2 regions of the Fictibacillus sp. 26RED30 genome follow, and region 2 is predicted to be linked to the other one. Evidence: riboswitches for the same ligand, from Rfam matches in the RefSeq annotation. Region 2 holds a riboswitch; the other holds the start of a gene.
What was found. Region 2 has a riboswitch for cyclic di-GMP ahead of IHV11_RS13880 (anti-repressor SinI family protein). Riboswitches for the same ligand answer to the same signal wherever they lie in the genome.
Positions count from the first base shown of each region.

Region 1: linked by a shared signal. The riboswitch ahead of IHV11_RS10800 (GGDEF domain-containing protein) and the one ahead of IHV11_RS13880 (anti-repressor SinI family protein) in region 2 are both predicted to bind cyclic di-GMP.

Region 1 is NZ_JACZDV010000001.1:2,112,206-2,128,680, forward strand. It holds gene IHV11_RS10780 (metallophosphoesterase family protein) at 1-227, opposite strand, end outside; gene addA (helicase-exonuclease AddAB subunit AddA) at 239-3,979, opposite strand; gene addB (helicase-exonuclease AddAB subunit AddB) at 3,976-7,479, opposite strand; gene IHV11_RS10795 (GGDEF domain-containing protein) at 7,691-8,764, opposite strand; gene IHV11_RS10800 (GGDEF domain-containing protein) at 8,833-9,783, opposite strand; cyclic di-GMP riboswitch class I at 9,970-10,058, opposite strand; gene IHV11_RS10805 (serine/threonine protein kinase) at 10,137-10,790, opposite strand; gene IHV11_RS10810 (hypothetical protein) at 10,898-11,257, opposite strand; gene IHV11_RS21425 (STAS domain-containing protein) at 11,578-12,411, opposite strand; gene IHV11_RS10820 (peptidoglycan recognition protein family protein) at 12,582-13,238, opposite strand; gene IHV11_RS10825 (MarR family winged helix-turn-helix transcriptional regulator) at 13,513-13,950, shown strand; gene IHV11_RS10830 (MDR family MFS transporter) at 14,021-15,637, shown strand; gene IHV11_RS10835 (GNAT family N-acetyltransferase) at 16,216-16,475, opposite strand, start outside.
Region 2 is NZ_JACZDV010000002.1:230,846-247,320, reverse strand. It holds gene IHV11_RS13900 (DUF6843 domain-containing protein) at 1-437, shown strand, start outside; gene IHV11_RS13895 (NlpC/P60 family protein) at 612-1,265, shown strand; gene IHV11_RS13890 (STAS domain-containing protein) at 1,774-2,817, opposite strand; gene IHV11_RS13885 (helix-turn-helix domain-containing protein) at 2,997-3,317, opposite strand; gene IHV11_RS13880 (anti-repressor SinI family protein) at 3,416-3,559, opposite strand; cyclic di-GMP riboswitch class I at 3,589-3,680, opposite strand; gene IHV11_RS13875 (NAD(P)H-dependent flavin oxidoreductase) at 3,891-4,865, shown strand; gene IHV11_RS13870 (hypothetical protein) at 5,153-5,524, shown strand; gene IHV11_RS13865 (HEAT repeat domain-containing protein) at 5,832-6,347, shown strand; gene IHV11_RS13860 (hypothetical protein) at 6,486-7,160, shown strand; gene IHV11_RS13855 (SMI1/KNR4 family protein) at 7,573-8,040, shown strand; gene IHV11_RS13850 (hypothetical protein) at 8,182-8,457, shown strand; gene IHV11_RS21520 (DUF2651 family protein) at 8,555-8,851, shown strand; gene IHV11_RS13840 (DUF2628 domain-containing protein) at 9,074-9,586, opposite strand; gene IHV11_RS13835 (glycoside hydrolase family 16 protein) at 10,024-10,836, shown strand; gene IHV11_RS13830 (glycosyltransferase family 2 protein) at 10,836-12,182, shown strand; gene IHV11_RS13825 (polysaccharide deacetylase family protein) at 12,179-13,120, shown strand; gene IHV11_RS21395 (helix-turn-helix domain-containing protein) at 13,168-13,500, shown strand; gene IHV11_RS13815 (hypothetical protein) at 13,643-14,068, shown strand; gene IHV11_RS13810 (hypothetical protein) at 14,272-14,478, opposite strand; gene tapA (amyloid fiber anchoring/assembly protein TapA) at 14,863-15,699, shown strand; gene sipW (signal peptidase I SipW) at 15,702-16,283, shown strand; gene IHV11_RS13795 (CalY family protein) at 16,357-16,475, shown strand, end outside.

The DNA of each region.
Region 1 (16,475 bases), on a different contig from region 2:
CATTCTCCTTTTCTATTGATCCGTGACAGTGCATCATAAAACATTTGCTCTGCCGCAGCTGGAGGATTTACCGTATCAAAAACATCTCCCGCCATTAATACCGCATCTATTTTTTCACGCTGTACGATCTCTACTAGTTCGTCTAAAAAATCTTGTTGTTCCTGAAGTCTACTTCGTCCTTCTAATGAGCGCCCAAGATGCCAGTCAGCCGTATGAAGTAATCGCATCGTATCCCTCCTTATTTCACTTGAAGAATGTGTCCACCATCAAAAAAGTAAAGATAACTTTCTTTAACAGGCTTTTTTAGTATTCTTTCAATAGCCTTTGCGTACAAATTAAGCTGCAACTCGTAACGGTTGAACAGGATGTCTCTTGCTCCTGTAAAGCCATTTGTAAAGCGGTTCGTGATTTTGTCTGTTTTATAATCAATCAGTATATAACCGTCTTCCTCTTCAATGAGACAGTCAATAACACCTTGTACGAGAACATACTCTTCTTCGCCGGTCCACTCTCTTTGAATTTCTGATATCGGGAGCGCTATACTAAACGGAATTTCTCTTTTTAAATTCTCGTTCTCTTTGATTCTCTCGCCAAGTGGTCCTTCCATAAACTCCTGGATTTGTGGAAGCTGGATATACTGAGCTTGTTCTCTTGTAAGCAGCTCTTTCGTTTCTATTTCTGCAAGCTGGTTTTGAAGAGAGTCTAGTGTAGCTGGTCTTCTAAAGTCAACATGCTGCATGACCATATGCATGGCTGTTCCAACTTCAGCAGCGTTCAACTGTTCTTCCTGCATAAATTTGGGCCGCTCGTGTATAGCTTGTTGGGCTGCTTTTACTAATTCGGTAGAACTATACTCATCAGCTTGATATTGTTTTTTAATTTCTGTAACAGATTGTTTAGAACGGGTATATGTTGATTGTTTATGTGTATAATTCCATTCCAGTCGCCGCTTAACTTCATCAAAATCATTCGTAACAAGATTCACCGTTTCATAGTTCTCTAGACGATTCAGCAGTTCTTCTTGTTTTTCTTTCTCTTCAACTTTCAACTCTTCATATTGACTCGCTTGCAGGACGGTAATCTTCCAATCTGTTTCATCCAGATAAACTTCACCTCTACCTCTTTCACTTGTTCCTAGCAGCGATAAAAGGGGGTCAGCGTTCTTATGGCGGATGACTGCTCTCCCGATCCAATCGAGATAACTCTTTACTCCAGCTCTTTCAAAGTCTGGTAGAATCCAATTTTCTTCATAAAGAGAATCACTCCACGCATCCACAGATTTTTCAATATCATTTACTGTGCCGACTAAATACAATTTTTCTTTAGCGCGTGTAAGAGCGACATATAGTACTCGCATCTCTTCTGCGATCAATTCCATTTTCTTTCTTCCCGCGATCGCAAGCTTCGGCAGTGTCGGATAGGCGATTCGGTACTCGGGATTTATATATTGAGTTCCTAGTCCTAGTTCTTTATGAAGAAGAACTTTTTCGTTCAGGTCTCTTGTATTGAACTGTTTATTGATACCCCCAACGAAAACGATTGGAAACTCTAGACCTTTACTTTTATGAATCGTCATTACACGAACTACATCTTCTTGCTCACCTAGCGCTCTTGCAGCTCCTAGATCTTTGCCTCGTTCCTGCATTCTTTCAATAAAACGAAGAAAGCGGAAAAGCCCTCGAAAAGATGTACTTTCATACATTTTCGCACGGTCATATAAAGCTCTTAAGTTCGCTTGTCGCTGTTTGCCACCCGTTAATCCGCCTACATAATCAAAATAACCTGTCTCTCGATAAATTTCCCAGATCAGGTCAGAAAGAGATCCTTGTCGCGCTTGATGACGCCATTTTTCCAATTGGTCTAAAAACGCAGAGACTTTCTCTTGAATTGCAGCATTTTCTCCTTCAGCACGATACAGTTCTACGGCTCCCAAATAATTATCTTGTTTTTGTTTCAATCTGATCACTGCAAGTTCTTCGCCTGTCATTCCGACTAGCGGCGAACGAAGAACGGCAGCAAGCGGGATGTCTTGCAGTGGATTATCGATCACTTTCAATAGTGACATCATGACATGAATTTCCGTCGCATCAAAATAGCCAGTTGAAAGTTCAGCATACGCAGGTATTCCTTGCTGTTTAAACTCTTCTAGTATGACTGGTGCCCATACGGAGGTTGCACGAAACAACATGACAATGTCTTTGTATTTTGCAGGACGTAATTTTTTCGTATGTTTATCAAGAACGAGATGAGGAGAATTATCCGCTGTTCCAACGATCTGTTTTATTTTTTCAGCGATGACTCTTGCCTCTAACTGAACGGTTTCAAGCTCAGACTTCTCTACTTCTCCACTCTCAAGACCTTCTTCATTTGTTACAGGCTGACTTTTATTAATAAGTAAAAGTTCTGGTTCATTTCCCTCTTGCTCAGGGTAATAAGTGGCACCAAGCTTTAATTCAGCATCATCGTTGTACTCAATTTCCCCTACTTTTTCGTTCATGATCTGTCTGAACAAATAGTTTGTAGCTTGCAAGATTCCATTTCTGCTTCTAAAGTTTTTGGCAAGGTCAATGCGTAATCCGTTTCCGCCTTCTTTCGTGAACTGCTTGTACTTGCTTAAGAAAAGAAGTGGTTCTGCTAGTCTGAATCGATAGATGGATTGCTTTACATCACCTACCATGAACATGTTTCCTGCTTCCTCATCCTTTGATACTAGGCGTACAATGGATTCTTGAACAAAATTCGTATCTTGATACTCATCGACTAGTACCTCTACAAATCTTTCGCGATATTCTAGAGCCGCTTCTGATGGAACCGGTGCATCCATCGTAGACCCTACACCTTTTAAAACTCCAAGGCAATAATGCTCAAGGTCACCAAAATCAACAAGAGACTTTTCCTGCTTTGCTTCCAAATAACGTTCACCAAACTTTTTCACCAAGGAAGAAAGCTCTTTTACGACTGGAGCCATCTCTTCGATATGAACGTTATACGAATCGGGGTGTCTTTCAAAATATTCTTCCTTTAATGCACTCGTCCGCTTTTTAATGTTGTCTCTCATAGCTTTTACTTTATTCTTCAGTTCTTCATCTACATCTTTCCCACGAATAGCCTTTAATTTCGGAGGCTCATAGGATTGAAACTCCTCATAAAGCTCACTCCAGCTATTCTTTGCACGAAGTAATCGTTCAATAAAGACGAGATCTTCTTGAAGTGTTTCTGCGTATGCAAGAGGTCCTCCTGAAAGCTCGCTCAGCTCTATCGCTCTTAATGCCAAAGAACGAAGCCCGTCTATATGTAGCGAGATATCAAAGAGAAGCTCTTTCGTCCAAGGAAGATCATCAATGCTTGCTGATTGTACCTGATATGTTTCTGCCATCTGGTCTAGCCAGCCGTTCGGATCAGGGTGACTTCGAGCAAAATCAAAGAGAGATAAGATCAATTTTTGGAGTTCTATATCATTTCGGTCAGAACTATAAGCATCGACCACTTGGTAGAAAATATGGTCTTCTCCCTTGCTATACTCTTCTTCAAATAAATCTTCTATCACTTCTTGGCGAATAAGTTCTGCTTCTGTTTCTTCTGCTACACGAAAGCCAGGATCGAGATTCGTTTCGTAATAGTGTTTACGAAGCACCTCAATACAAAAAGAATGAAGAGTAGAGATCGATGCTTTGTTTAACAAGTTAAGCTGTCTTCTTAAGTGTAGAGATGAAGGGTTTAAAGACAGCTCTTTATCGATTGCTTCTCCAATTCTTTTTCTCATTTCAGCAGCAGCAGCGTTTGTGAACGTAACGATAAGCAACCGATCTACATCAGCAATCTTTTCACGTATCATCGTGATGATTCGTTCGACAAGCACGGCCGTTTTTCCTGATCCAGCTGCTGCAGCAACGAGAACGTTTTCTCCTCTGGCTTGAATAGCCTGCCACTGTTCATCCGTCCAAGTGGCACCTTCTGGTTTTGGGATTAAAGTCTTCAATTGACAGTTCCTCCTTCCTGATGCATTTTTTCTAGGATGACGTCATCTTTTTCTGAACGAAGTTGACGGTATTGATTCTCTTCAAGGGTTTGATCAAACTGACAAACAGGCTTATATGAACAGAACGTACATGGTGTTTTTTTCTTCATCTCATATGGAGAGATATCGATCACTCCGTTTGTAATTCCTTCTCCACTCGTTACAGCCATCTTACGCGCATGATTACGCATCGTGTTAAACTGCTCACTTGAGGCGATCGAGGAATGTGACTTATGAAATCCTTTTTGAGTTAGAGCGACTGGAATGATAGAAGAACGCTTATCCATTGTACTGTCCATAAGTTGAACGGCCTCTTCTTCAGCAAGTACTAAACCTTTCATCTTAAACTTCTTTAACACTTCTTTTTCGATTTCTTCCACACTAAGCAGTTTCTTTTGACTCAATAGTGGGTTGTGTACATGGAAATACAGAACGCCTGCTGGAACGGATTTTTCACCAAGCCAACTTTCTGAATGTGTGACTGCAACGTCTAGATAAGTCAGCATCTGCAGAGCAATTCCATGATACAGCTCTGCCAAGTTGAGACCAGTTGAGCTTGATTTATAATCAATTACGCGCATAAGAAGTCCTTTTGAACTTTTTGCTGTATCAACACGATCGATACGTCCGATCACTTCCATAGTCGTTCCATTCGGCAATTTATACGTTAATGGCGGCAATGTTGCACCAGAAGCAAATGCTAGTTCAAGACCTGCAGGAGTGAACCCGCTCGCCTTTGCGTGCTGACTTAATATGTGAGAAGCTTTTCCGACTACTTCTTTTAGCTTTTTCTTGATATAAAGATGTCTATTAGAACTTAACAGAATCTCATGCTGAAGCTGTGGTGCCAAGAGTTCTACAATATCTCCTGCCAAACGATAACAGTCCCCTTTTGAAAGATCACTCCAGGCTACGCTTCTTTGCTGAAGCGAATCATTCATCTGTTTTAACGCAGCATGAAAAAGCTGTCCGATATCTGGAGCTTCAAGTCTGTACATTTGCCGTTCTTTAAGCTTCAGACCATACGACATGAACTGAGAGAATGGACATGATTGGAAAAGCTCCATTCTCGAGATGCTCGTTAAAATCTTATCACCATAAAGATCTCTTGATACAGATGAACTGAGAGGTGCTTCTCTATTAAAATAGAAGAGAGAAGACAGAGCTCGCTTTGCATAGAAATCATAATCCTTATCTCTGACCACCCAATTGTATACATCCCACCAAACGGAAGAAATCGGATAACCTTTTTTCCATTCTCTGAGCTGCGTACTTAAAAAAGATACACTCTTTATTGGATGCTGCACAAAATCCAAATCGTTTTGTAAAGCTGGTTCATTTTGATATAGTTCTTCCTTTAAATCAGGGAAAAGATCATGCAATCGCTGTATGACCATAGAAGGCTGCATCGTTTTCCCTTCCTCGTCTGCTAGGGCATATGAAACAAACAGATGATCACTAGCATTCGTTAAAGCCAGATAGATCATAAACTGTTCATCAAGCAGCTTTCTGCGTGCCGTCGGTGCTAGCACCACACCGTTTCGATCCAGAGCCTCTCTTTCATCTTCTGAAAGCAATCCATCGTCCTTAGGTTTTAACGGAATGATTCCATCGTTTACGCCAAGAACAAAATTCACTTTTACATCTGTGAAACGAGATCTTTCCATCGTTCCTACTAGTACTTGATCGAGAGAAGGAGGAACAAGAGCAAATTTAAGACTCTCAAGCCCTGTTTCAAGCATTTGCATCCACGTTTCTTTAGAAAGTTCTTCCTCACCAGTCAACTCTACCATCTCATCGAGGAGACCCAGAACCGCATTCCAAACTTGGCCATGTTCAGATGCTGACCGTAATTTACCTGCTGATTCCGCATGAAGTCTCAAGCGTTCAAGTTTCATCGGTACATTTAAATCCTCAAGATACTGATAAAGACTTTTACAATATTGGATGATACTTTTACTGTTTGATAGGTTTTTAGATAAACGACTCAAAGGAGATACAATCATGTCCCGCATATCGTTAATCAGCTGTTCTTTTTCATCATCACGAGTTGTCTTTCCAAAATCTTCTGCTTCGAATCCTCTAAATCTTTTATACTTCCAAGGTTTAGGATCTGTCCACCTTCTGCCTTGAATACCAAGTGCTAACACATAATTTTCAAGTTCATCCATACAACGTCTCATCTCAGAAGTCGTTTTTCTTATCTCATCAAGCGGATAGAGCATATCTGTTTTAACAGCTCGAAAAACGGCTTCATAGCGCCAATTCTTTAAGACAATATCTAGTGAAGAACGTATAAGCTCAATCAGTGGATGGTGAAGCATAGATTTTTTTTGATCAAGAAAAACAGGTATCTCATAATCTGTAAATACCGTTTCGATCAGTGTTTGATAACTACCAGCATTTCGGACTGTAACTGCGATATCGCGATACCTATATCCGTGGTCACGAACGAGTTCTGCGATTTTCCTTGCCGCTCCTTCAACTTCTGACCGAACATTGACAGCTGCCGCTACTCCAACACCTTCATGTTTGGAAGATGGTATGGACGGCCTTCGATCATACTGCTCTTCGATATGAGCGATAGCACTTGAATTAAACTTAGGCTTTTCATGAAGATAGATTGGTTCCTCAACGAATACACCAAGTTCTTTGGCCTGTGCTGTTAGCGTCTGAGCCGTCTTTTTTGTCATATAAAACAAATCTAGCTCATGAGGTTCTGACTCCGTAGTAAAAGATTCATCGACAGTGAGTGCAATGGTCACTTTTTTGGCGTGTGCCAGTAATCCCGCTATAACTTCAAGTTCTTGTGGAGTAAACGAATGAAATCCATCTATGTAAATTTCACTTTCATTAATGCTCTCGGATAAAGGAATCTTTGCTTGAAGCAAACGTAAATAATCTTCTGAATCTACATACTTCCCAATCAGTGCCTCATCCAAGGAGCTCGAAATGACACTCAGATCTGATAATTTATCCTGAAGCACTTTTTTATTATTTTCTTTTTGACCGAGAGAAAGCAGTGTTTCAGCATTCCACGAAAGATCTTCTGCACTAACACAATATCGTTTAAGTTCTGTAGTCATCAACTCAAGTAATTCGTAAAAACCACTTTGTTCAGAGGCTTTTCGAAAGATTTTAAGATCTTCTTTTTTATGCTCGACGATTTTCCGAAGCATCATCCTTATTCCAGTAGATGTGATGTGCATTCTTGTCAAACCACCGGTCTCACCAAGAATACGCCAAGCAAGCCTTGAAAAACTAAAGACTTGCGCACGCATCATTCCGGATAATTCTGGCGTTGATGCAAGCTTATACTCCGATTGAAAGGTCATCTGATCTGGTACAAGATAGATGATCGGATTTCCTGAAGGACGTTCTGTAAGTTCTCTTTGGATCTCCTTAAATACAGAGTGGGACTTTCCGCAGCCGGATCGTCCCAAAATAAATTGCAAACTCATTATGTTCATCCCCTGTTCCGCACTTGAATTCTAACTTCATTATCTCATAATCTACTATGACATCAAAGGCTACGACCTTTAAAAAGAAGCACATCCTCCTGGTAGTTATAGGATAGTTACGCAAACGAATAATATTGGTAAAAGGCACATACCATCATTTCGGGTAGACGAGAGTGCACCAAGGAACGAAAATCATAAAAAAGGAAAACCGCTATATTGATAGCTGATTTTCCTCCATTGTGACCGTATCCAATTTTAACGTATTTCTTCCTGCCGCCTTTGCTTCGTATAGCAGCACATCAGCTCTTTGAATCATTTGCGAAGGCTTCTCACCTTCTACATAACTCGCAATGCCATAACTAAGTGTAACAGGTAACTCATTATCACCTGATATATACGGAAAGGTTTCTAAATGCTTATTGATCGTTTCAATCGTATTTTTCACTTCTGTTCTGCATGTAGTATGGAGAATCCAGGCGAACTCTTCTCCACCGTAACGATAAGCTTCTCCTTCTTTTAAAGAAATGAAGCGTTTAAACGTTGCACCTACAAGCTTGAGCACCTCATCACCAATTAAATGGCCATGCTGATCGTTAAACATTTTAAACCGATCAATATCACATAATACAAGTGTAAAAGGTTTATTCTGTTTTGTTTTTTCCAATACGTCCTCTTGAAATTTCCGATGATTCAGCAAACCTGTTAAATAGTCTTGTTCAGATTGAAGCTGATACATATTCTTCTCGAAATAATATTGTCTTTCTTTTGAGGCAATCACACCGCCGTAAAAAGCGATCAACCATAAGAAGATGCTCTTCATTAAAAATTCAAAGGAAGAGAGCGTGTTCAAATACCCACTATCTCTTATAAAAAAGTAACAGAGAATGGTAAAACTCACTGTTCCTACTATAAAAGCGCCCTTTAACCTCCAATACAGAGCAGCATGGATAACGATTAGGTAACCAACAGCAACAAACGGACTATCAGCTCCACCAGTAAGCTGCATCAACCATGCATAAGCAAGACAATCAAAAACAATTCCACCTCTTGTAAAAACACGGTAGTACAGTGACGTCTCTGGCAATCGGTGTAATACAACTTGTGTGGATGTCATATATATAATGCCGATTATAAAAAGGATCGGAAAAGTTTCCGTTTCATAATTCAAGACGCTTGATATAGGTTGATAATAAAAAACAGGTATACAAAGAATTAAAAAGAACCACCGTAACAAAGATGATATGGTTTCAGAACGGTGTTCCGTAATCGTAAATGAATCTTTCATGCATTCAACTTCCTTTACGTTATACGATCTGCGAAAAACATAGCAGAAAGGCCCATTATTTTACATGATCAAATCAGTGATTTATTCTCACTTCTAGCTCTTTTGTTCGTGTACATACGCTCATCAGCAAGCTGCAGGTAATAGTCTATGTTTTCGCATGCATCTGCAAGTAATTCTATTGCACCATACGCTAATGAGATGGATTCATTCCAAACGATAAGCTGACTCTCTAGTTTTTCAGTTAAGATGTATGCTTCATCTTCATTAATTCCTGGTAAGAGAAAAACAAATTCATCTCCACCGAATCTAAATCCAGAGAACAATTTTAGTCGCTTTGAAAGTTCTGCGATCTGCTGAAGTATCTCGTCACCCGCGTGATGCCCTAGCTCGTCATTGATTAATTTAAAGTTATTGATATCAAACATGACAAGTGTAAGAGGAAGCTTAAGTCTATTTGCCTTTTCTAGCTCCTTTTCTAAACAATCATAAAAGTAACGACGATTATACAGATTTGTTAATGGATCACGAATGCTAATCTCCTTAAGATCTTTAAACTGTTGAGAAGAGAAACCGCTTAGAAAACCTGTAACAGCATGGTGAGAAATCCGGTTCCAGCGATCTAACATAAATAGTTGTATCACTAACGGCTCGTTGGACGTTGCTTTTTTTACTTCAAATAAAACGGATTCACTAATACTCGTTGTAAAACACGCAAGTGCTTGATGAGGAATTCGTTGATGCCTTAAAAAATGAATACCTGATCGAAACGCTTTCTGCTCTCCTTGTTTTAAAAAGGATTTAAATCGTTCTTCTTCTAAAAACACTGCATGCACAATCCCGCGTAAAAATTTCTCTAGTATCTTCTCGTATTGCTCAACAAAACCGTTTAGAAACGTATGAAAGTCTTCATTTTTTCTTAGATGTTCTTTGTGTGTATGTATCATGGCTGGAATAGACTTCATAAATTCTGGTAACAAGTTTCTTTTGAGTGCGCGTAAGTCTAGTTGGAAGTTTTCCATTCTACAACCCCTCAAATCCCTCAAAAATTACATACAAAAAGCCATCACCTAATAAAGGGAATGGCTTCAATTTATGTTTTAGATACTTTTAACCTCTATGGAACACATTATTCCTGCAGAGAAACTACAAAATACGAGAATAAAGCTTCATAGAAACGCTTGTGTCTAAACACGAGTCCGTTTCCCTTTGGCAACCGGCTGCCATTGCATGTTCACCATACTTTAGGCCCATAGCTTTGCGTCCCAGCTTTTCAACTGGTTTGCCCTTAATAACAAAGGTTTCTATTGATTTATAGTTATTATATCCTACTAAGGTAATTTGTGCCAATGATTTTAATAGTTCTTTAATCCTATTATTTTAGGCTTTGTTTTTTGGATATTTTTAACTTTCTATAGTACCTATACCCAATCCTTACTCCATTCAAAACAATATAAGGAATCTTTATTGGAAAGTAATACAGCGTTTTCTTGTAAAATGTAAAATAAGCTTTCCTCAAATCTTTCCATTTCCTGCAAGTTTCGTATCGGCTAAAATCAGATACGTCTACAATAATTCCTGTATTATTGGATATCATGACATTTTTTCCATGTACATCGTTAGGAAACAATCCTTTGTCTTTTGCATGCCTCACTGCTTCATCGATGTCATAAATCACATTTTCAGGAATTTTAACACCTTTATGCACACAGTCGTACAGAGTCATTCCCTCAATACGTTTTAAGATTAAAAAACGTTGTTCGGAATAATAACAAACAGAAAATCCAGGGTGTGTTCCTAGTCGATCATAAACCTTTTTTTCCTCTAACAATCCATGCTCATCCCTGCCGTAAATCTTAACTACATATGCTGGATGATCAGGATGTGAAAACACCGCTGCATAGTTCCCACAGCCCAGCATCTGCCAAGGGTGTGGTGTATTCACCGGACATACCGGATCAAATGGGCTGCGGCTTTCAATCATTATTTCTCTGTTCAATTGTCTAGCTAGCTGGATAAAGTGTTCCATAAGGTTCCTCAATTCAAATTCTAATCCTATTATCATCATCTTATGTTTCTGCAATACGTTCATTGTATACAGATGTTATCGAAAATGAAACTGGCATGCTTTATCCATTATTTTACGGTCACTTGTAGATAAGAAAGCATAAGTGTTTCTGCTTTGTTTTTTAGATGAATGTTTGGAAACCTCATAATTTCACGATAACCCCTAATAAAGATTTCATATTCTGTAATATCTTCCTCACGGCGTGCATCCATAACTTTAATTCTTCTTTTTCTCAATTCAATTCGTACATCAAATAGATCTTTGCTGATTTGATTCATAATTTGTTCTACTAATGCAACGTATGGCTGTCTCAATTTAAATGGAGAGCCGCAAATAATCTGCAGATCGCGATTAAACACTGTAAGTAAAATCGGATACATCACAAATTTTTCAATAAGCGAACGCTCTTCTTCGCTTCCATATTGCACGACAATCCCCCCAATCTCAAGAAGACAAAAAACGTGAATGTAAGGATAATATGTTTCTTATGTGAAAACTTCGAATCTGCTTTTTTGCCGAGCAGTATCCCTTTATTGTATGACCGTCGAAAGAGTATGGAATTACAAAACGGTGCGAGATATCACCTTTTTGCGAGAGGTAGATCATTTCTATTCCAACCCGTTCTTGAATGCATCTCATTAATAAGTTAGTCATGAAGCAACCTCCTTTTTTATATTATATGCGAACAAACGTTCTTTTTATACTAGAAAAAAATACCTGCCTTACTTAAGAGGCAAGTATTTGTGGTTTATTTATTTTTTTGAGGTCGAATCCCCATTGCTTCAAGCTCCTGATACAAGTTTCCAGCAATTGAAAATCCTTCGAAACTAATTCCTAGCGAAACGACAGTCTGAGCAAGTTCAGGACGCATCCCGCTTAAGGTTACATTTACACCTAAAAGCTTAAGAGAATTTATTACCTTAAATAAATTATGAGCGACCATCGTATCAATCACGGCTACACCAGATAGATCGATAAATAGATGTTCAATCTGTAATTCCATGCATTTTTGAAGAGAAGTTTCCATAATTAACTTAGAGCGATGCGTATCAATCGTTCCTACAAGCGGGAGAACCGCAACCGCTCTTGTCAGCCTGACAACGGGAACAGACAACTCTTCAATTGCCTCTCTAGCCAATCCAAGTACACGATTATTATTCTCAACATATGCGACACTAAAAGCATGGACCGTTTCATCTAGAAATGGGTCGATGATAGAGGCGGCTTTCAAAATGGTTTCAACGCTGAATTTTTCATTACTAATTTCGTTACGTATGAAATCCCAAAGCACCATTCTATAGTATCTGGTACTGCTTAATGCTTTGTCCAGCGGAACTTCATGCTGAACAGCAAGCTCGCCATTTTTTCTTCCCCAGTTAATAAAATGTTCTTGTGATGTTTTCTTATCTTCGTAAAGAGCTTTTCCAAAGTATGAAAATAGTTCTCCACGGAGGTTTAACACAAATTCCGTTTGCTCTGTAGGATGCTCACCAAGTGATACGCGCACCTCATCAATTTTCTTTGATAGATCATATTTATGCTCAATGATTTTTTTACCTAATACCCTCAATTGTTGCTCCATGTTCTACTGCTTCCCCCTATGTACACAAAAAATGGCATACCTCCAACTTATTTACCATTAATTTGTGTACTTAAAACCTATTCTCACAAAAAAATAGCCTGCCGATCGGAAAGCGAGCGACCTGGAATCAAAAATCAACACATCGCAAGGCTGTTTTGCCATATATTGTTTTAAGAGTGATCAATATGAACAGCAAATCCTGCAGATTTAGCTTTTCGAGAAAGGTTTTCGGCATTCTCTCTAGATGTGAATGCCCCAATCTGCACCTTATAGAGCTTTTCTTCTGCAGTGACAAGTTCTTTAAACTCGTTCTGGTTAACAACAAACTTTTTTAGCTCATACTTAACATCCTCAATGAAAAATGGAAATGTTTTATCATATTGATGAAAACAGTTTAAAGGATCTGTCCTTCTTTTTGGGTCTAGCTGAAAGTGCCCTTTTATGGCCCGCGCAGGGTCCCATTGGTACATCTCACATAAATACGCAAAAAACCATACATAACGGCTGTAAGCTTTGTTAAAATCTATGGAAGGTCCATAGCATAACTCTACACCAATCGCCCATTCATTAGCATCCGATACGTCAGAGCGAACGTGCCAAGCTTTTTCTTGCAATGGAATGATCATCAATATCTGTTTATCATCTATGAATACGTGTGCAGAAGCCTCTAGTTGTCTGCTATTGAAATATTTATGGTTCTGTTGAGCCGAAGAGTTAGGGTTACCAGTATCGTGCGCAACCGCATAGCGTGGTATACGATTACCTCCTGGACGCTGCTTCCAATCTTTCTTAATAAGTTTAGTTGTAATCTGATACTTTACTTTCATACCAACACCTCCCATTTATTTAAATTAGAAGTGTTTGTTTATACAAAAAAAGAGCCATTACGGCTCATTTTTTTACATTCCACCTGGTTGTGATTGTGTTGTGATTGCCCAAACCCAGTAAGCTGCTCCGATCAAAAATCCAAAGCCTAAAAGCACAAAAAATAATGTTGAATTTTTCATAATCCGTGTCTCCCCAAACCTTTTGCTTTCTTTCTTATTAAATATAAATTATCATATACTAGTAGAAGAAGAAACAAAAAGCAAGGGTGTTAAAATGAAAAATAGAGAACAAACCCCATTAAGAAATGATTTAGAGCGCGAATTGGAAATGAGTTTACGCAGACTTTTTCGCACGTTAAGAAAAGGTTTGAACGAAGTGTACTCAGATTATATCCCAAGCAATGAGTTTGCAGTTCTTCAGACTTTATTTATTCAAAGTCCTCTGATGGCTTCCGAAATCGCAAACGAATTAAAAGTTTCATCAAGCCATATTACCGCGGTTACGGATCGGCTTGTTGGAAAGAATTATATTCAGCGTGTACGATCAGATTCAGACCGTCGGATCGTCTATTTGGAAATTACTGAAGATGGTAGAGAAATTGCACGAAAAATGGATAACATTAAAAATAACTACCTAGAAAAAAAGTTTGCTGCTTTAACAGATGGAGACATAAAACGAATGATAGAATCTTCAACAAAACTGCTTGATTAATAGAGCAGTTTTCTTTTTAACGAATAATTCACATTGTGAATTATTTACAACATGAATAGGAGGATGATGCATGGAACATCTTGAAATGCGGCGGAAAGTTATTATCATGCTTTCCATCATGTCTGCTATGCTTTTTGCTGCGTTAAACCAAACAATTGTTGGTACGTCCTTACCAAAAATCATTGCTGATCTTGGAGGAATAGAATACTACAGCTGGGTTTTCACGATTTTCATGCTCACTTCAAGTATCACTGCTATTTTAGTTGGAAAACTATCAGACATTTACGGAAGAAAGCCATTTATCCTTTTAGGGATTGGAGTGTTTACGGCAGGTTCGCTTTTATGCGGCATATCCGGAAGCATCCTTGAGCTCATCTTATACAGAGGTATTCAAGGCTTTGGAGGCGGTATGATCATGTCAACTGCTTTCACAGCAGTTGGCGATCTATTTCCACCTCGCGAACGCGGCAGATGGCAAGGAATTATGAGCAGTGTTTTCGGTTTAGCTAGCGTATTTGGTCCTACATTAGGCGGATACATCGTCGACCACTTTCATTGGCACTGGGTATTCTGGATCTTTCTTCCCTTTGGCCTCGTCGCTTTTGCTGCTATCTACTTTTTATTTCCTTCTGTACAAAGAAAAGAGAAAGAATCTATTGATTACACAGGTTCTCTGCTACTAACGTTAACAATGGTTCCTCTTCTCCTTTCATTCACCTGGGCAGGAAATGAATACGATTGGGTATCTCCAGAGATCATCGGACTTTTCACTGTAACGATCGTAGCTTTCTTTTTGTTTGTGCTAACAGAAAAGCGTGTATCAAGTCCTGTACTACCACTTGATATGTTCAAAAATAAAGTGTTCACCGTTTCTAATATAATCGGATTCTTTTTAGGAGCAGGCATGTTTGGATCCATCATGTATATGCCTTTCTTTATACAAGGAGTGATGGGAACATCTGCTACTAAATCAGGATTTGTAATGATGCCATTAACACTTGCCATGGTTGCAGGAAGCACGATAAGTGGGCAGATTATAACTAAGACAGGCAAGTACAAGAAATTGGCTATGCTTGGATTGTTCATCATGGTCAGTGGTATGACAAGCATGCATTTTATGGATACGCAAACGACTAATTCGACAGCAATCATGAATATGATCCTCGTAGGTTCAGGACTTGGAATCGCGTTTCCCATCTTCACCTTAACTGTGCAGAACGCAATTGAACATAAATATTTAGGTGTTGCGACCTCTTCTGTTCAGCTGTTCAGACAGCTTGGTGGTACGATTGGTGTTTCAATCATGGGAAGTGTTATGAATAACTCTCTAGCCGATCACTTTAACAAAGAGTCCCAAAAGTTAGTCGCCTCTTCTCCCAGTGTTACACCTGAGATGAGCGAGCAGATTAAAGAGCTTGCAAATCCTCAAGTGCTGCTGAACCAAGAAGCTGTTTTAGAAAAATTTAGTGCTTTACCACCGGAATCGTTAAACGTTATTAAACAAGTACTTGGGATATTGCGTGAGTCATTGAGTCATGCTTTAAACGGCGTTTTCTTAACCGGCGCAATCGTTATTGGCACTGCATTCATATTAACCTTCTTCTTCTTAAGAGAAATACCACTAAGAACTTCAAATGAAGAAAAGAATGCCTCAAGTGAACAAGCCGAAGAAAGGAAGCTTGGTTAGTTAACAAAAGAAAAGGCTGTTTTCGTAAACTTTGTTGCTTTTGGAAGTGTTGATTTCCGTTCCAGGCTGCTCGCTTTCCACGGGGCAGGCGCTGAGCCACATTCGTACGTTTCACTCTTAAGTGGCTCAGCTGTCTAGTTGCAGTGGCTAGCCCCTCGAGGTCAAAAGTTTAACGGTCAAGAAGGCAAAGTGCGCCTTCATGGCCCATTCAACTTTTGCTTTTCGGGGCTGAACGAGCCACTTCCACTTTTCAAACTGCCCGCCTTAAGAAGTTTCTTGCTCCTGCGTCTACAAGTGATGCTTGGTAGTAAGCTTCCTCGTCGCATGCCTTGCATGGAGTATCTCAGGTGGTAGGCACACACCTTCCACTTCAATCAATTATCAAAGGTGACAAAGAGTTTAAAGCAACAATCTTTTAGAAAAGTGCCAAAGAGAAAGACGGCAGAATCGCTAGAGTTGATTCTGCCGTCTTTTTTTCGCTATTGGGCACATCATTCTTCGGGCTGCCCTCAACGTCCTAGCCGAGAGTTACGCATCTTCACTTCATTCAATTGTCAGAGGAGAAAAAGATTTGAAAGTTATTTCACTACTTCTTGGTTTTTTTGGGTTTCTGTTGTTTGGACTGAATAGTTCATACTCCAAAATCCAATATCTTTAAAGCCTAAACGCTTATATATCGACCCTGCTTTAGGATTATCATAGAAAAGACAAAGCGTTTTCCCTTCAGCTAGAATATCGTAGCATAGCGCTTCCATACAAAGTGAGGCATACCCTTTGTTTCTTTTTTCAGGGTGTGAACAAACGCCGACAATCATCGCTGATAATGAATTTTCAGCCG
Region 2 (16,475 bases):
ACATGCATGAATTACTAGAAAAGAAAACGAACGAATACTACCTCATCCCAGCTGGTTATGTAGGTGGAGTGACAGTGATTTACGACATTGAAGATGAGCCTCAACCAAACAAAGTGGGAGACTACAATGTTATAAAAATAAATGATCAAGGGTACGGGCTAACAGCTTTACCAGAACCAGAAGGTACATTTAATAATAAATACTATTATATAGATGAAGAAGGGCGTAAAGAAAAGATTAAGGAAAAGTGTATTCATATAGGCAGTTCAGGATCTACATCAAATGATGACAGGGATTTTCTTTATAGTTTGTTTACCGTTATTAACTCAAATTGTACTGACCATTTTTCTACGTATGGTAGTCAATATTTAGAGGATCATAGCATCGGGGTTGAAGAAATTTTACAGCGAGAAGGATTTGGAGATTTCGGCTATTAGAGGACAAAATCGTTTATTACATATAATTATTTTAGCACAATACTAAATTCGACAAGGTTTTACAAGAAGACCAAATTCCTATTTTCCGTAACGGAAGCGTAAAACACAAGTCCTATTATTTATTGTAGGATAATAATAGATTACTTGGAAAATTAAAGGAGTTTGGGATAAATAATGAAAAAATGGATAGTTACATCAGTTTTAGGTGCTAGTTTATTATTGTCGCCGCTACAGGCGTTTGCGAATATTGGAGATCAGACACTTCGTCCGACAATGACACATTCAGACGTGAGAACACTTCAAACAATATTGCGAGATAAAGGTTACTTTACATATAGCGGTTCGGCAACTACATATTTCGGTTCTTATACAAAGAGTGCAGTAATGAGCTTTCAACGTGCCAAAGGATTGACGGCAGACGGGATTGCAGGTCGAAATACGTTTAACAAACTAGGAGTCTATAATGTTAACAATGCCTATCTAGTTGATTATGCAAAACGTTTTCAAGGTACGCCATATAAATGGGGCGGCACAACAACAGCTGGATTTGACTGTTCAGGTTACATCAACTATGTTTTTAAAAACTCACACAATATCGTTCTGCCGCGTACGGTGAAAGACATGTGGAACCAAACGGGGTATCGTGTATCCACTCAAGGTGTGGGAGATCTCGTGTTCTTTTCAACGACAGATTCTGGAGCTTCGCATATGGGCATTTATATCGGAAACGGAAAATTTATTCACGCTGGTTCTTCAACAGGCGTGACCATTTCAGATATGAGCAATACCTACTGGAAACCACGTTACTTAGGAACAAAGCGTCTATAATAAAGAAAAAGGAGTCCGATGGTGGACTCCTTTTTTCTGTCCTAGAACAAGATTCTTGCCCAAGGATCGCAACAGCAATGATGTTGCTTTTTCTTAGCTTTTTTGAACTTTTTGCACTTCAACACTTCGTAGCTAGAAGATGAAGAAGAGGAAGAAGAAGATGAAGAGGATGAAGAAGAAGATTCTTCACAAACCCATTCTACTTTCTTGTAACACTTTTCAACTTTTTCATGCTTCTCATGTTTGCAGTGGTCGTAGTTTCCACACTTGTAACACATTAATCGTTTCACCTCACAAATTGATACCGACTTCCAACTGGTTTCGGTTTCTGTATATCATATGTAAAGGCAGACAAGTTGCTTAGACGAATGATGGGGTTTAATAGAAATGGGGGTCTGACCCCATACAATTACAAATTCCTTCAATTTGTTCTTTCCAGAAACACACGGAGGAAAGTAAGCACTTATACAAAACAAAAATCCACGCTGCAACCGCAGCGTGGATTTTATTACTTCGTAGGTTCTTGTATGAGCATCCCTTCCTTTGCAAAGGCAAAGTGGATGGCGTGCTTCAGATTTCTAAAATATGTACTATCTCCAAGTGAATACTGGTGCTTCGTGATTTCTATACTTAATTCAGGTGAGATGCCGACCAATAACGTTTCCATTCCAAACAACCGAGAAGAGGAAACAAGCTTGTTCAACATATCCACCATTTCAGAATCAATAGACTTAATACCGGTTAGATCTAAGATAACAAATTTTGCTTTGTGTTGAGGCAGTGAAGTCAGAGTATGCTCTAACATATCTTTAGAACGGAGCTCATTGTATTTACCGATTAAGGGAATAACCACAATATGATCGGTTACCGGAATAATAGGAGAGGAAATCTCCCTAATCAAATCGGTTAACTCTCTTGTTCGGTCTTCAACCATAGCTTCTAGCTTCATAATTTCATGCTGTTCATCCCTTTGAACAAGATCACGGATGTTATCATTTGGTGTTATATGTGATTCCGAGATGGCTAATTTTAGTGTGTTAGGATCGGCTTCGTTTTCTAGGACCTCATACCACATGTTGGTTTGAAAGAGTCCTGTGAAAACTCCAGCCCAATGGCCAGGTAAGAATCGCCCCATGCGTTCGCTGTTCTGCGCTTTTTTAACTTTCGTTTCCCAGCTGTTCGTAATCGTAATGATCGCTTCTTTCTTTTTTACATCAAGCTCTATGTATGTTTTTCCCCAACCAGCTGATGCATAAATGGTAGGTAATGATTCAGCGGAAATTTCAATATTTCCGATTGTTCTTATGTAAAAATCACTAACGATTAACCCTGTCCGATATCCAGCTGTTTCAAAAACAAGATCGGCAGTTCCTTCTCCTGTGATCTCTTCGATGGAATCTAGGAACACCTTGAATGCTGAATCAATCCAAAACAGCATTACATCTTGACCTTCAAATTGAAAAATACCTTTTGCTGTGTCCCAATGAAAAGAAGAACCGTTAACATCTATACTTTTTTGAGATTCCATTAGTTCATTTGGCGACTGCTTCATTTATAATCCTCCATAGACAAAAATAGTAGACACCCTTTTCCCGTACCCTAATTCAATTAACATTAAACATTTGTGTGGGGTCTGACCCCACACAAATACATTACCCTCATTATGTACATTCCACGAAGACACCCGCAAAGGAAAAAAATACGTAAAAACCACCTGATTTCATCAGGTGGTTAGTTTTGTTTGTTTTTCCATTTGTTAAATTCGAGAAACTCTTTAAACTGCTCTTTGCTTACACCAGAACCCATGGCTTCTTTCACTAATTCAGCCCATTCCTGATCTAGGTTTTTTGTGTCAACTTCAGCTTTAATTAAGTGATCTACAGAAATATTCAATACATCCGCAATCTTCTCGAGAAGTTGTATAGAAGGGTTTTGTTGAATATTTCGTTCTAGGGCACTTATATACGATTTTGCTACCCCTGCTTTATCGGCCAATGCTGTAATGGAGAGGCCTTTTTCGGTACGGTATTTTTTTACTCGCTCACCAATCATCATTTGCAATCCCCATTTAAGAAATAATTTGCCTTTATTATATCTTTCTGTATGAGGTAAGTAAATAAATTCTGTGACTTGCTTACTATTTCAATGAATTAATTTCCTTGCAATTGATATTTTTCTAAAGCTAATTGGGGATTTTGTAAAAAACGAATAATTTCTTCTTTAGTAAAACCTTGATCTCTCGCTTCTTTAATCAATTCAATCCACTCGTGATCCAGCTTAAACGTATTTTCCACTAAGAATCCCTCCAGAAAGTATATGATGTCCAGGTAACCCGGCGATCATAGCTTTATAAGTTAAGCTTTAGACCCGTGGCTTTGCGCCCACTTCTTTCGAAAATGTTTGCCCTTGTCTGAAGGATAATTAGGTCATATTCCCTAACTAAAATTGATTATAAACAAGCTAAATAGAAAATGTTGTCAGAAAATGACTGTAACAAAAATGTAATATATGGAAATCTCAATTTACCCCTATAAAACTTTTTTAGAGGAATGATGCAGGTTGTGTTGAAATTATTCTTAATAAATTCTCATTAAACTAATTTTAGCTGCTGAAAGGATGAATAAATTGTCTAACAAATTGCCAATGAATTTGTCGAATCAACTCAGTTTACCTGTGATTAACGCTCCAATGTTTCTTGTATCGAGTCCTGATATGGTGATTGAAAGCTGCAATAATGGAATTATAGGAACGTTTCCATTATTGAATGCACGCACCTCCGATCTTTTAGAAAATTGGATGAAACATATCTCAGAAGAGCTAAGTAAAGCAAGAGAAGAAGATCCTTCTGCAAAAATAGCTCCATGGGGTGTTAACTTAATCGTTCACCGAACGAATAAACGGTTTGAAGAAGATGTAGAGCTAATAAAAAAATATGAGCCGCCAGTGGTGATTACTTCGCTTGGTAATCCAAGCGATGTGGCTAAAATCGTTCACGGGTACGGTGGTCTCGTATTCTCTGACGTTATCTCGCTTGATCACGCGCGTAAGGCTGCTAAGACGGGCATTGATGGTTTAATACTCGTGTGCAGTGGGGCAGGTGGCCATGGTGGAACGTTAAATCCATTTGCTTTCTTAAAAGCAGTAAAAGAATTCTGGGATGGGATGACGATTCTAGCTGGGGCGATTTCTACAGGTGAAGAAATACTTGCTGCCAAGATTCTTGGAGCTGATCTCGTATACATGGGAACGCGCTTTATAGCGACTCAAGAATCTTCAGCGAGTGAAGATTACCGACAGATGTTGATTGAATCTACTCTAGAGGATCTTGTTTATACAGACGCGATTAGTGGAATAAAAGGAAACTACCTGCTTCCATCCCTCCAAAAAGCGGGATTTGATGTAGAAAACTTGATGAAAAAAGATTCTATCGACCTTTCTTTCTCTGAATCCAAAGCTAAAGCTTGGAAAGACATTTGGTCAGCGGGACAAGGTGTAGGCAGTGTGAAGAAAATTTCTACCATCCAGGAAGTAGTAGATGACCTTAAAGCAGAATATAAAAATGCGTTAAATACAAAGGAAGCTATTAGTATAATCCCTTGAAATTAATAGTCCTTTAGAACTAAATCCCCCAAAAACTCTGTGTATAAACATGGTTTTTGGGGATTTTTGTATTGTCCTTCTGAAGTGGACAAATTATAAGGTTATGTTTTTGTTTGGGGTCAGACCCCAAACAAATACAAGATAATTCATCAGATAAAAAGAGGACTGAACTGAATGAGGGAGAAAGTAATAAGTGATATCTTTATGTAAAGAAAACGTGTAAACTGTAAGGAATTCCTTACAATACAGTTTAATTTGAAAATGCTAATTATAGTGGAGGTGTTACCATGAATTTATTCTCATCTATTACGGAAGAAAGTTTTAACTATTTAATACATGATTATGGATTTTCTGAACCGATCGATACAGATGGGAGTTGGAAGACAACCTTCTTATACACTAATGACCAACTTGCGATTGAAATCGAATTAAATTATCGAGACATGGATACATTTATTTTTATGAAAAAAATGAGTGAAGATCAAGAGTGTGATGTTTCTCGTATGCAACTTGAGGAAATTATCAATATAGAGCCAATCAAAAGCAAGGGTGATCAAACTACGATCGAGGAGTTTGAAAAGGGAATTGTGGAAAAAGCTACCCTATTAAAAACTCACCTTAACCAAATTATAAACAAAAAGGAAAGAATTTTCTCATAGATGAGGAAAGAGATAACCACAAAATAGTAAAGGGTTCTCTTTTGAGGGAGTAAACGAGAAAAAACAAGCTAAATTGCATAAGTAATTAGCATTATAAATCGCAACGTAATTCGTTGCGTTTTTTTTTGGTACACAAGGCTCTATGTTTAGCACTCAATTCGTATACCAATTCACTTGTCAATTAACGTGGCACTTTTAGCGAAAGAGATTAAAAAGCTTCGAATATATAATAAGGTTAAAAACGTGCATCCCATATTCCACAAACGAGCAGGATTGTTGAACAAGCAAATAAACGGGAGACTACAAAGTGAACCAAGATAAAGCACTTAGAATATTAAATAAATACTCGCCAATGCCAGATGATGAAGAACTTACAGAAGAAATAGTTAATGAGTATAGAAAAGTAATTGATTATCTATATGAAAACCCACCTGGGATAATCTTTTTAAAACCATTGTTATATTCATTAGGAGCATACGATGGTTGGGGTGTATATGAGATTACACGGTCGATACTTGTTTCTTACGACATCTCACAAGTAATCCCATATATGAAAGACGAACTTTTAAGTAAACTAGACGGGAGAAGGTATTGGTGTACATTACTTGCGATTGATTTTCCTGATGAAAGTTTAATCCCAATGTTGTTGAAAACATTAAACGACCCTGTCGAAGATATTCGAGTTAATTCTGTCGTGGCTTTAGAATCTATTGGGAATAAAAGCGTCATAGATGAATTAATTACTAGGAGTAAATTAGAAAACGACGAGGATGTCATTGAAGTATTTCAGGAGGCTATCAATTCCTTACAATCTGAAATATAAATCCTTAACAATCGGGTGCGTTGACGCCATTATTACGAAACTTATTGAGAAAACGTGCAGAATTGTTGAAGAAGGATACCTTGTATAAAATAAAGAATTTAATAGATTGGAAGCAAACTTAAATAAGCGAGGATGTTTATGAAACATAGACCTTATGGAGAACATTGGAGAGGCATAAAAGGATATAGAGTAATTGAAGAAGTCGACGATTATAAACATAATATTGGTGGCCAATATTGTGAAGTACCTGTTTGTAAACTGTGCGGAAAGAGAATGCACCAAATATTTTGTTTTGATTTGAAAGATCCAAAGCTTTCAGAATTAAAAGCGTGTGGAATTAGTAAGTTACCATTAGTTTCTTGCCTAAACTGTGCAATGGTATGGAAGCCTCAATATTTCCAATTAAGTAATGAGGGGAGAACTATAAAAGTATTGAATCAAGACAGTACTGAAGATTGGACTCAAGATGAAGAGGATCAACTACCTGTACCACTTCCAGAGACCTATGTAAAATTATTTGAAATGAAAGATGAAGATGTTCCAATAAATGAAGAAAATTATGATACTGCATTTGATTTATTTGGTTCTGAATATGTATGTAGATTGTTAGGCGCGCCTTTGTATGAGGAACTTCCTAAAGATTTAGAGTGCACGAAATGTAACAGTGAAATGATGTACATTGCTACAATTACTCAAGACCTTGGTGACCCTAATCTTATTTCAGTAGTCGATTTTCAAATCGGTGAGATGAACATTTTCTATTATATATGTAAAAAATGTCTAGTTATAAAAACTGAAATTCAAAGCACATAACTTTAACAAATGAATGCCTTCTATTGTCTCTTGTATTCCAGGAAAACTTGCCTATTTTGAAGCAGAACAGGAAAATGGACCTCCTCCAAGATTTATTTTAAAAAGAAATTAATGAGAGAATTTTTCTATAGTGAGACTCTATAAATAGTTTTCTTTATTCAAAAAAAGGTCAACCTGAATTCTGGCTAACCTTATATTACGATTTGGTGCATTTCTTCAAGAAGGAGAAGTGCTCTTTTTTATTGAATAAAGTGATTTAAATATCTACGTTATTGGATGGAGCAAAATAAATAAAAATTGGTATTTAAATAAAGGGTATGTTCGATGCGTTTCTCCAAGGAGGAGAAGTGCAGTTTCTATTATAAGTAAAAAGACAGTTTAATTGAAAAGATTAATGGGGGTAGAGAAATAAATGTTAATCAATAAAGCATTTGAAATAATCGAGGATCATCCAGATGATGCAGATTTTATTGGTGAAATTAAAGAACAAATGATTAATTCTGCTGAAGCAGCATTAAATGTAAATTTCCCGATAAGTTATAGACTTTTTTTGGAGAAGTATGGTCTTGGAGATATTTTTGGAGAAGAAATTTACGGTTTGGGAATTGAAGAAAATGGAGTTCCCAGTATGACCTGGATTACAAAACACTTTAGACAAGAGGAAGGCTTACCAAATCACTTAGTTTGCTTTTACTTCACAGGGTATGATGGCGTGTATTTTTGTTTAGATTGTTCCAAAGTACAGAATCATAATGATGATAATGCTGAGGTTGTTTCTTATATTAGTGGATTACCGATTGAAGAACAAAATTTTGAAGTTGAAGCAGGAAGCTTTGGTGAATTTTTATTAAATACATTGCAAGAGTCAATGGAGGATTGATAACTAATAGCAGAATCGTTCATACAACAATCGGGTACGATTGGAGCATAAGGGGATTGCTATTCCCTTACTCATCTATACATACGGGGGAATCTAAAACGTTATCTATTTATACAAATCTTTTCTTTTGGAGGATTTAAATTGAAGAAAGAAATAAAATATTTTATTGGTGGTACAGTAGGAGTGGTGCTTGGTTTCACCAGTGCAAAGATATATCATATCTGGGCTATGTTTTACGAAACGGAAGGACTTGCATTAGAAGGAGTTACAAGTTGGGACGGAGGGAAACCATTGTGGAAAACCGTAAATGAAAATCCTGGAACTGCAACATTCATAATTACAACTCTATTTTTATTAGTAGGGTTATTGTTCTCTTACCTATTAACCAAAAACGAGCAACAATTTAGGAATAAATAAACGATAAAATTGAAATTTTTAGAAATACTGTTATAAGGATTTGTTACACAATCTGATGCGTTGATTAAATAAGGATTAACGCCTAAGCACGAGCAAGATGGATTGGGATTGTTTTAAAAAAATTTTGGTATTTAAGAGGTGTGACTATGTGTATTTGGTAGGATTAGTAATCTACGCTTTCCCATTACTTTCAATTATGTTAGGTGGACTGGGTTATTTAATTTCTCGAAATGTTTATTTAATCCCAGGGGCATTATTAATTTTTTCTTTAATTACTACTTATACAGTGTTCAATACATCATTCTTGATGTGGGTAGTTATTTATACAATCTTATCTTATATCGCTGGACTTGCTGTTAAAACACTTGTTTCAACAAGAAAACGAGAATCATAGCCTAATTAAAATTTCTATTCACCTTATGCAGCAAAAAATTCTTAGTCAACTATTTGAGTGCTAATTGAATAAGGCCAAACGGACCAGACAAAAATCTGGTCGTTATTTTTGTCATTTACATATCCACTTATAATGGTAATTCATCTGCAAATTGGCTTGTAAATTACAATTTTCTCCTCCAAAAGAGAACCTGTTACAAAATAGGATCTCTCTTTTTTATTGTTAAAAGCTATAAATAAGCAAAACGAGTGCAACATAAGCCAATATCATTAATAATGCTAGAAAAGCACCCATTTTACTAGTTCCACCGCGTTTGCGAATTTCATGGATCTTTTCTTTATCGCTGATTGAACTTTGCTCGATCATGTTAATTTGTTTTTGCGCATGCTTTTTATACAGAAGGTTACCTCCGATGCCTAGCCAGCCAGAAAGAGCAGCGCCTAGAGATCGATTGATAAGTGTTCCTTCGATTTCCATTACAAGAAAAATGATATCGATGGCAAAAAAAGCAGCTAAGACAAGAAAAATGGGTGTGTACATCTTTCGATAACCAAGCCATAAGAGCGTTAAGAAAAAAGCAGCCCAATTAAAACTATTATCCTTCTGCCACTTCTTTAAGTAATAATCCTTCTTTTTCTCTCCAACAAATTCTATAAGGTTTGTTTCCTGTCTTTCATCCATAACTCCTTCGAAATTTGAATACTTCATATTATTAGTTTCAGTGAACGGATCCAATCTATTTAACTCCTTCTGTATTTTATTAACTGTATCTATTTCGTAGTAAATAATATACAGCTACAGGAATATATTCCATTTTATTCTAATTTTTAAACTCTTTAAGTTTTTAAAACATAGGGATAGCAACTAAAATTGAATCACAACTGTTCTTAAACGAAAACACAAACTAAAAAACTATATCACTCTTAATTTTTCCTTATTTTCATTAAAAATAATTAGATACCCAAAAGAAACAAGAATTGACAAGGTTTTCAACTCCTGCTATATTGAAAACAAATAAGTTCTATATAAAGAACAAAAACTTATATAAAGAACAATTTTTATCAACACCTATTTTTTTGATCTTTTTGTTCTTTAAAAAGAACAAAATTTTAATGCGTAGGGAGTGATCACTAATTCGTGTTCTATTTTTGTTTCTAGTTTGCTTTATGCCAATGACTAGTACTAATGCTGTTGAAGAGAAAAAACTTACTGAAATCAAACAAGTGGAATCACTGGATGAGATCACTTCAGGCGTAATCTTAAAAACAAAGGCTATTAATCAACCTACAAAAACTAATCAATGGCAATTATTGTGGAGTGATGAGTTCCAGAATGAATCATCTTTAAAAGATTGGAACCTTCAGGATTGGCCATCTGATAAAAATGGTGAATGGCAATACTACACACCTGAAAATGTAAAGGTTCAGGAAGGGCATCTTATTATCCAAAGTAAAAGAGAGCGGTTTAAGGGAAGAGACTACACTTCAGGTGCTTTGACTACTGAGAATAAATTGGAATTCACTTACGGAAAGATCGACATAAGAGCTAAACTTCCAAAAGGTAAAGGGGTATTTCCGGCATTTTGGTTAGTAAATTCAATAAACGGAAACTGGCTGCCAGAGATTGATATGATGGAGAATTTGGGGGATTCGCCGAACGATCTATATTTTGTTGTTCATTGGCAGGATTCCAATGGAAAGCGAAAGAGAGACTTCAGGCATTTTATTAGTAAAGATGTAGATTTCTCAAAGGACTTTCACCTATACAGCCTCATTTGGGAAAAAGACAAAATTGTTTGGTTAATTGACAATCAGGAAGTATTCCAAACAACAGAGTTTTCTCCTTCTACTCCATTATTCATCTATTTAAATACAGCAATTGGTGGTAATTGGCCAGGCCCACCTAGTCCAACAGATCAGTATCCTAAAGACATGTTAATTGACTATGTACGTGTTTATCAAAAAAGTGAGGGGAGTGGTCAATAATGCTGTTTACGTATTTTGCTTTAGGAATCTTCATGGCTTTTGTTATCTTTCAATCTCTTTATATCTTCATTCCACTATTCAAAAATGAGAAAAAGAAGCTAAATGAAGTTACCAAGAACTATACATTTTCTGTTATTGTCCCTGCCTATAATGAGGAAAAGGTGATCCGGCATTGTTTGGTAGGTTTTCTTTATTCAAAGTACAAAGATGCTGAGTTGATCATTGTTAATGACGGGTCAACAGATAACACGCTGCACTATCTAAATAAGCTATTAGCTTTCAAAGTATGTGATAGGAAAATAGACAAAGAGTTGAAGTATCAATATATAAAGAATACGTATCAGTCATTAAAATTTCCGAATATATATGTAATCGATAAAGTAAATGGCGGTAAAGCAGATGCTCTGAATGCTGGTATTGGATTTAGCCGAAATGAAATTGTTGTCACGTTAGATGCAGATAGTTATTTACAAAAGCACGCTCTAGAGGAAATGAATGTGAAATTCCAAGAAAAAGACGTAATTGCATGTGGCGGTAATGTACTCATTGCACAAGCGTTTACAGGAGATATCCAGAATTTAAAACCGACATTTAAAGTGAAGGGAATTATAAAGTTTCAATTTCTTCAATATTTAACAGCCTTCTATCTTCATAAAAGAGCTCAAGCTTCCATCGGTGCGATAACTGTCATTGCGGGGGCATTCGGTGCATTTAGAAGAGAGACACTCTTTAGTATAAACGGGTTTAGGAAAACAATCGGTGAAGACATGGACATCACGCTGAAGCTGCACAAATATATAAAAGAAACGAAAAGTAAGCAAAAAGTAGCGTTTGTGCCAACTGCTATTTGTTACACAGAGTGTCCAAGCACATTAAAAGACATGTTTAAACAACGAGTTAGATGGCAGAAAGCCTTTATAGATTGTCTCGTCCATTACCGAACGTGTTATTTTCATAAATTTTCAATCCGATTCTCTCTCTTTTTCTTAGTTGACCAATTTATTATTGGAACTTTAAACGCGTTTCCATTCGTTATAACTCCTTTCTTAATACTCTATAACCAGAGCAACGTTTTATTATTGCTTCTCCTTGGACTAGGAGCAGTTATGCTTTTCATGTATCAGAGTTTAACAACCATTTATGTCACGCATCTTCATGGAATAAAGTTTTCGAAAGTAGATCTTGTAAGGATAATCCTATTCCTTCCTTTTGAAATCTTTATTTACCGCATGATTAATCTTTCTTTTGTTGTGTATGGCACGACTTCTTATTTTTATAAATCGCAATCATGGGACAAGTTAGAGCGATCTGGAAATATCTCCTGGAAAGGAGTGAAGAGAGCATGAAGGAACTCATTTCTAAAATTTCCGTTGCCTCTGGTTTTCTTGTCCTTTTGAGTGGTCTAGGTTGGGGGCTTGGATTTGTGATCAATGAGTATGAGATTCTCGCTAAAGAACATGAAGGACTTCTGCCTAGCAATCAGCGAATTGCTTTAGAAAGCTGTACAGATGGATCGAAAAGGGTTGTTAGAACATTTGCTGTGCAAAAAGCGGCAAAAGATATCCCGATTTTAACGTATCATCGAATTGTCGATGAAAAAGATATAGTTAAAAAACATTATATTAACGGAAAAGTAAATCCCATGATCGTTACAAAAGCAGATTTCAATAAACAGATGACATATTTGAAAGATGAGGGATACGTCACCTTATCACTTAATGAATTGCATGGCTTTTTAAATAGGGATATAGCACTTCCGGAGAAAAGTGTTGTCATCACGTTCGATGATGGATACAAAGATAACTTTATAGAAGCTTATCCTATCCTAAAAAAATACGACTTCAAAGCTGTGAACTTTATCATTACAGGTGCAATATCTAATAAAGTACATCCGTATACACCTGAACATGTGCAATATTTCGGTGCAAAAGAATTAAGAAAGGGATGCGATGTATTTGAGTATCAAAGTCATACGTACAGCTTTCATAAAAGAGAGAAAAAGAATGGAGTAAAAACTTCGTACTTATTGTCGAAGTCTAAAGATGATGTAGTTAACGATATTCATACAAGCATCTTCCAGTTAGGAGGAGAGCGCCTTGGCTTTGCCTATCCATATGGAGAGTATTCTCCGGAAAGTATTAAGATAATAAAGCAAGCGGGTTTTAAAATGGCGTTTACAACAGAGGAAAGAGCAGCAAGTCCTAAGGATCATATGTATGAGATTCCACGGTTTCAGATTTTATATAACACTACATTGCAAGAATTTAAGCAGCTCGTAAAATAACAAAAGATTTGTAGAGAAGACAAATTAGCAGGTTGGAGGGGTTATACATGATTGGGGCCAAAATACGAAGTCTACGAGTTGAAAAGGGATTAACCTTAACGGAGCTTGCCGAAAAAGCTGGAATCGCAAAATCATATCTGAGTAATATAGAACGAAATCTACAAAACAATCCTACGTTTGAATACATTAATAAAATTGCAAGAGCGTTGGATGTCGAACAAGAAAGATTATTATTTGAGGCAGATAGCGTTGGAAATAGTGAGCTTCAAAATGACCTTATGAATTTAAAAAAAGCGTTAGCTCAAATGGACGATTATCAATTAGAAGAATTGATGGATTACATTGAGTTTACGATGTGGAAAAGAAAACAAATAAACTAATTCATTACTCCTTTCCCTTACTATTCCAATTAAAATGATAAAAAGCGCATTAAAGGGTTCCAATTTTCTAAAAAATATAGTAAAATAATTTGAAAATTAGGTTTCGTTTTATCGGAATTGGGGAAGGAGAGTATATTTGGGGATGAAACATATTACATCTGGGTTTGGGTTTGCATTTGCATTTTTGTCGGCGCTTTTCGCATTAGGTCTCTATCAAACGGTGATGGTATGGGGGAATATAAATTTGTTCTATGAACGAATTATGGGACTGACTTCAACTTCATTTATTTCTTCCATACTTCTATTCTGGTCAATTACAAGTGCATTTTGGATTCTTAGCTTAAAAGTGTTAGATCTCGCGCACAAAACAGAATTGTACAATACGAAGAATGCAATCTTCGGTATGTTGTTCTTATTCTTCGCCATTCCATTTGGCATTTGCGTACAAGTTTACCATGCACTTAACATGAATTCTGGCGTAACAACTATTACAACTGCACTGTTTATCATGACAATTGTTTCGTTCGTAATTGGGTTTGTGTTTAAATTTAGACGAACTGCACGTTAATACTGTAAATTTAAAAAATATATAAGCCTCTGAAAAACGTAAAAAGTTCGTTTCGATGGGCAGTACCCAAAAAACCTCGTTGTTAAATTACGAGGTTTTTTTGATGTGTTATTGAATCTTGCCGATTCTATAATTCGAAAAAGACATATGCCATACAAATGTCTTTTTCTTACTCACTATAAATTTATCCCATATCAATATTTCTAAGATTTTGAAACAAACAAATACTGATCTCGAATAAATGCCTTTCCATTCACCACTATTAGCTTTTCATTGAAATCATCAATATATCCAGAGTCAACGGTCACTTTTTTCTTCAAACAAACAACATCTACCTTCACCATCAAATAACGGTGATTATTAAAATCAAAATCATTATTGATGGAACTGCCAGTTGGAATGATATACATGGCCGCACTCCTTTTTTTTCTCCATACAAATTACCTATATCATATTATGGAAAATATTTACTGTAAAGAAATTATTAAGTAAAAACCAGATTTTTTTTAATTAACATTCATCCAATTTAGTTGCATCGCAGACTTATACAATTTCTCCTCCCCTTATCCACGAGTAAAAACATAACCGAATTGACAGCATTATTAATAAGATTGTTCTTTTGATAGAACAAATAATTCCGGAAAAAAACTGAAAATCAATGAAAAAGAAAGATAAACAGCGGAATATAGTTCAAACGTACTTTAAAAAGAACAAAATGAACCTGTTTACCGTTTTTTAAACTAGTAAAAACGTTCTATAATAATGATATAAACGTTCTTTAAAAAGAACAAAAAATCCTGATCCTTAATCCGAAGGAGGGGTGCAAAATTAGAGTTACGCGCTTACGCAAGTTTAGAAAAAGAAATTGGTTGTACATATTTAGTCTCAAATTGGGAATCATTTTTTATTCTTTGACTTTCTCTACTCTGCACCTAACTGGTAACACAGGTGCTTACTTTAACGAAACGGAAAGCGTAAACGGAATTATTCAAGTAGGAACCTGGCCAGAGAAATGGGATAAGAGCTCGTTATTATTTTTACCAAACACTAAGCAAATTACTAATAACGATCAATGTGTACCGATTAAGGTGACTATTAAAAATGGTGGAGATAAGTACATGCAAGGATCAGTTAACTATGAAGTATGGTGGGCTGAAAAAGGCAATCCGAAAGACGGTTTGAAGATTTCAAGCGGAGAAATAAAAGCTCTCAAAAGTGGTGAAAGCTTAGTGTTATCTTTAACACCTACTATAAACGGAATTTATAAGTTTAAAGCTTTTCAGAGACCAGGGCACCCAGGAAAAGGGGAGCTTTGGAGTGATGAAATAGCAGTAAATTGCTTTAATACAAAAATTATTGAAGAACCAAAAGAAGTTCCAAAAAAAGCAGAAGAAGTTGAAAAGGTACCTGAACAGAAACAAGAGGAACCGCCTCAACCTTCAACACCAGAAACAACGGAGGAAGTACCACCAACTCAAACAAATGAAACAAAAGAAGATATAAAACCTATAGATCCGACCAAATCGAGTTCAAATGCACAAGAAGCGCAAAAAACAACTACACAAGGTGTAGTAAATCCTAATTCTCAACCTGTTGAACAAAATGAGACAAAAAAGGATGATCCAAAATGAAAATGATTATTGTGAAAAGATGGATTAGTAACATTGTGACCACTATATTGTTTCTCACATTAATATCTACTGCATTCGTAGTAATCTCATCTAAAGCTTCAGGTGGAGAACCTACTGTGATGGGTTTTCAGCTAAAGACAGTTCTATCTGGCTCAATGGAACCTGATATACAAACGGGATCTATTATCGCTATAAAACCAGGTGGTGACTTGAAAAGGTTTCAAAAGGGCGATGTTATTACCTTCAAAGAATCTGAAACAAAGTTAATTACTCACCGTGTTCAGGAAGTAAGAGGAACTGGAGATAACACACAATACATTACAAAAGGTGATAATAATGACGCGCCAGATCTAGCGCCAGTGTTAGCTGCAAACGTTGTTGGAGAGTATAACGGTTTCACAATTCCTTACATCGGTTATCTCTTAAACGCTGCTCAATCTAAAATGGGCTCTGCCTTACTATTAATCTTACCAGGTGTCCTATTACTTCTTTACTCTGCCGTTACGATATGGAAAGCCATTAAAGAAGTAGAAGTGACAAAAAAGACAACTACGACTCCCACTAATGAGATTGAAATGCCGTAAAGATATTAATCGATACGGCTTCAATATAAAAATTGTACATACCCAAAAAAGGGTGAAAGGGAGGAAGTTTAATATGAGTTTAAAGAAGAAATTAGGTCTTGGGGTAGCTTCTGCAGCACTTGGTTTGTCTTTAGTAGGTGGGGGGACTTATGCGTACTTTAGTGATTCAGCAGAAGCAAGTGCTACATTTGC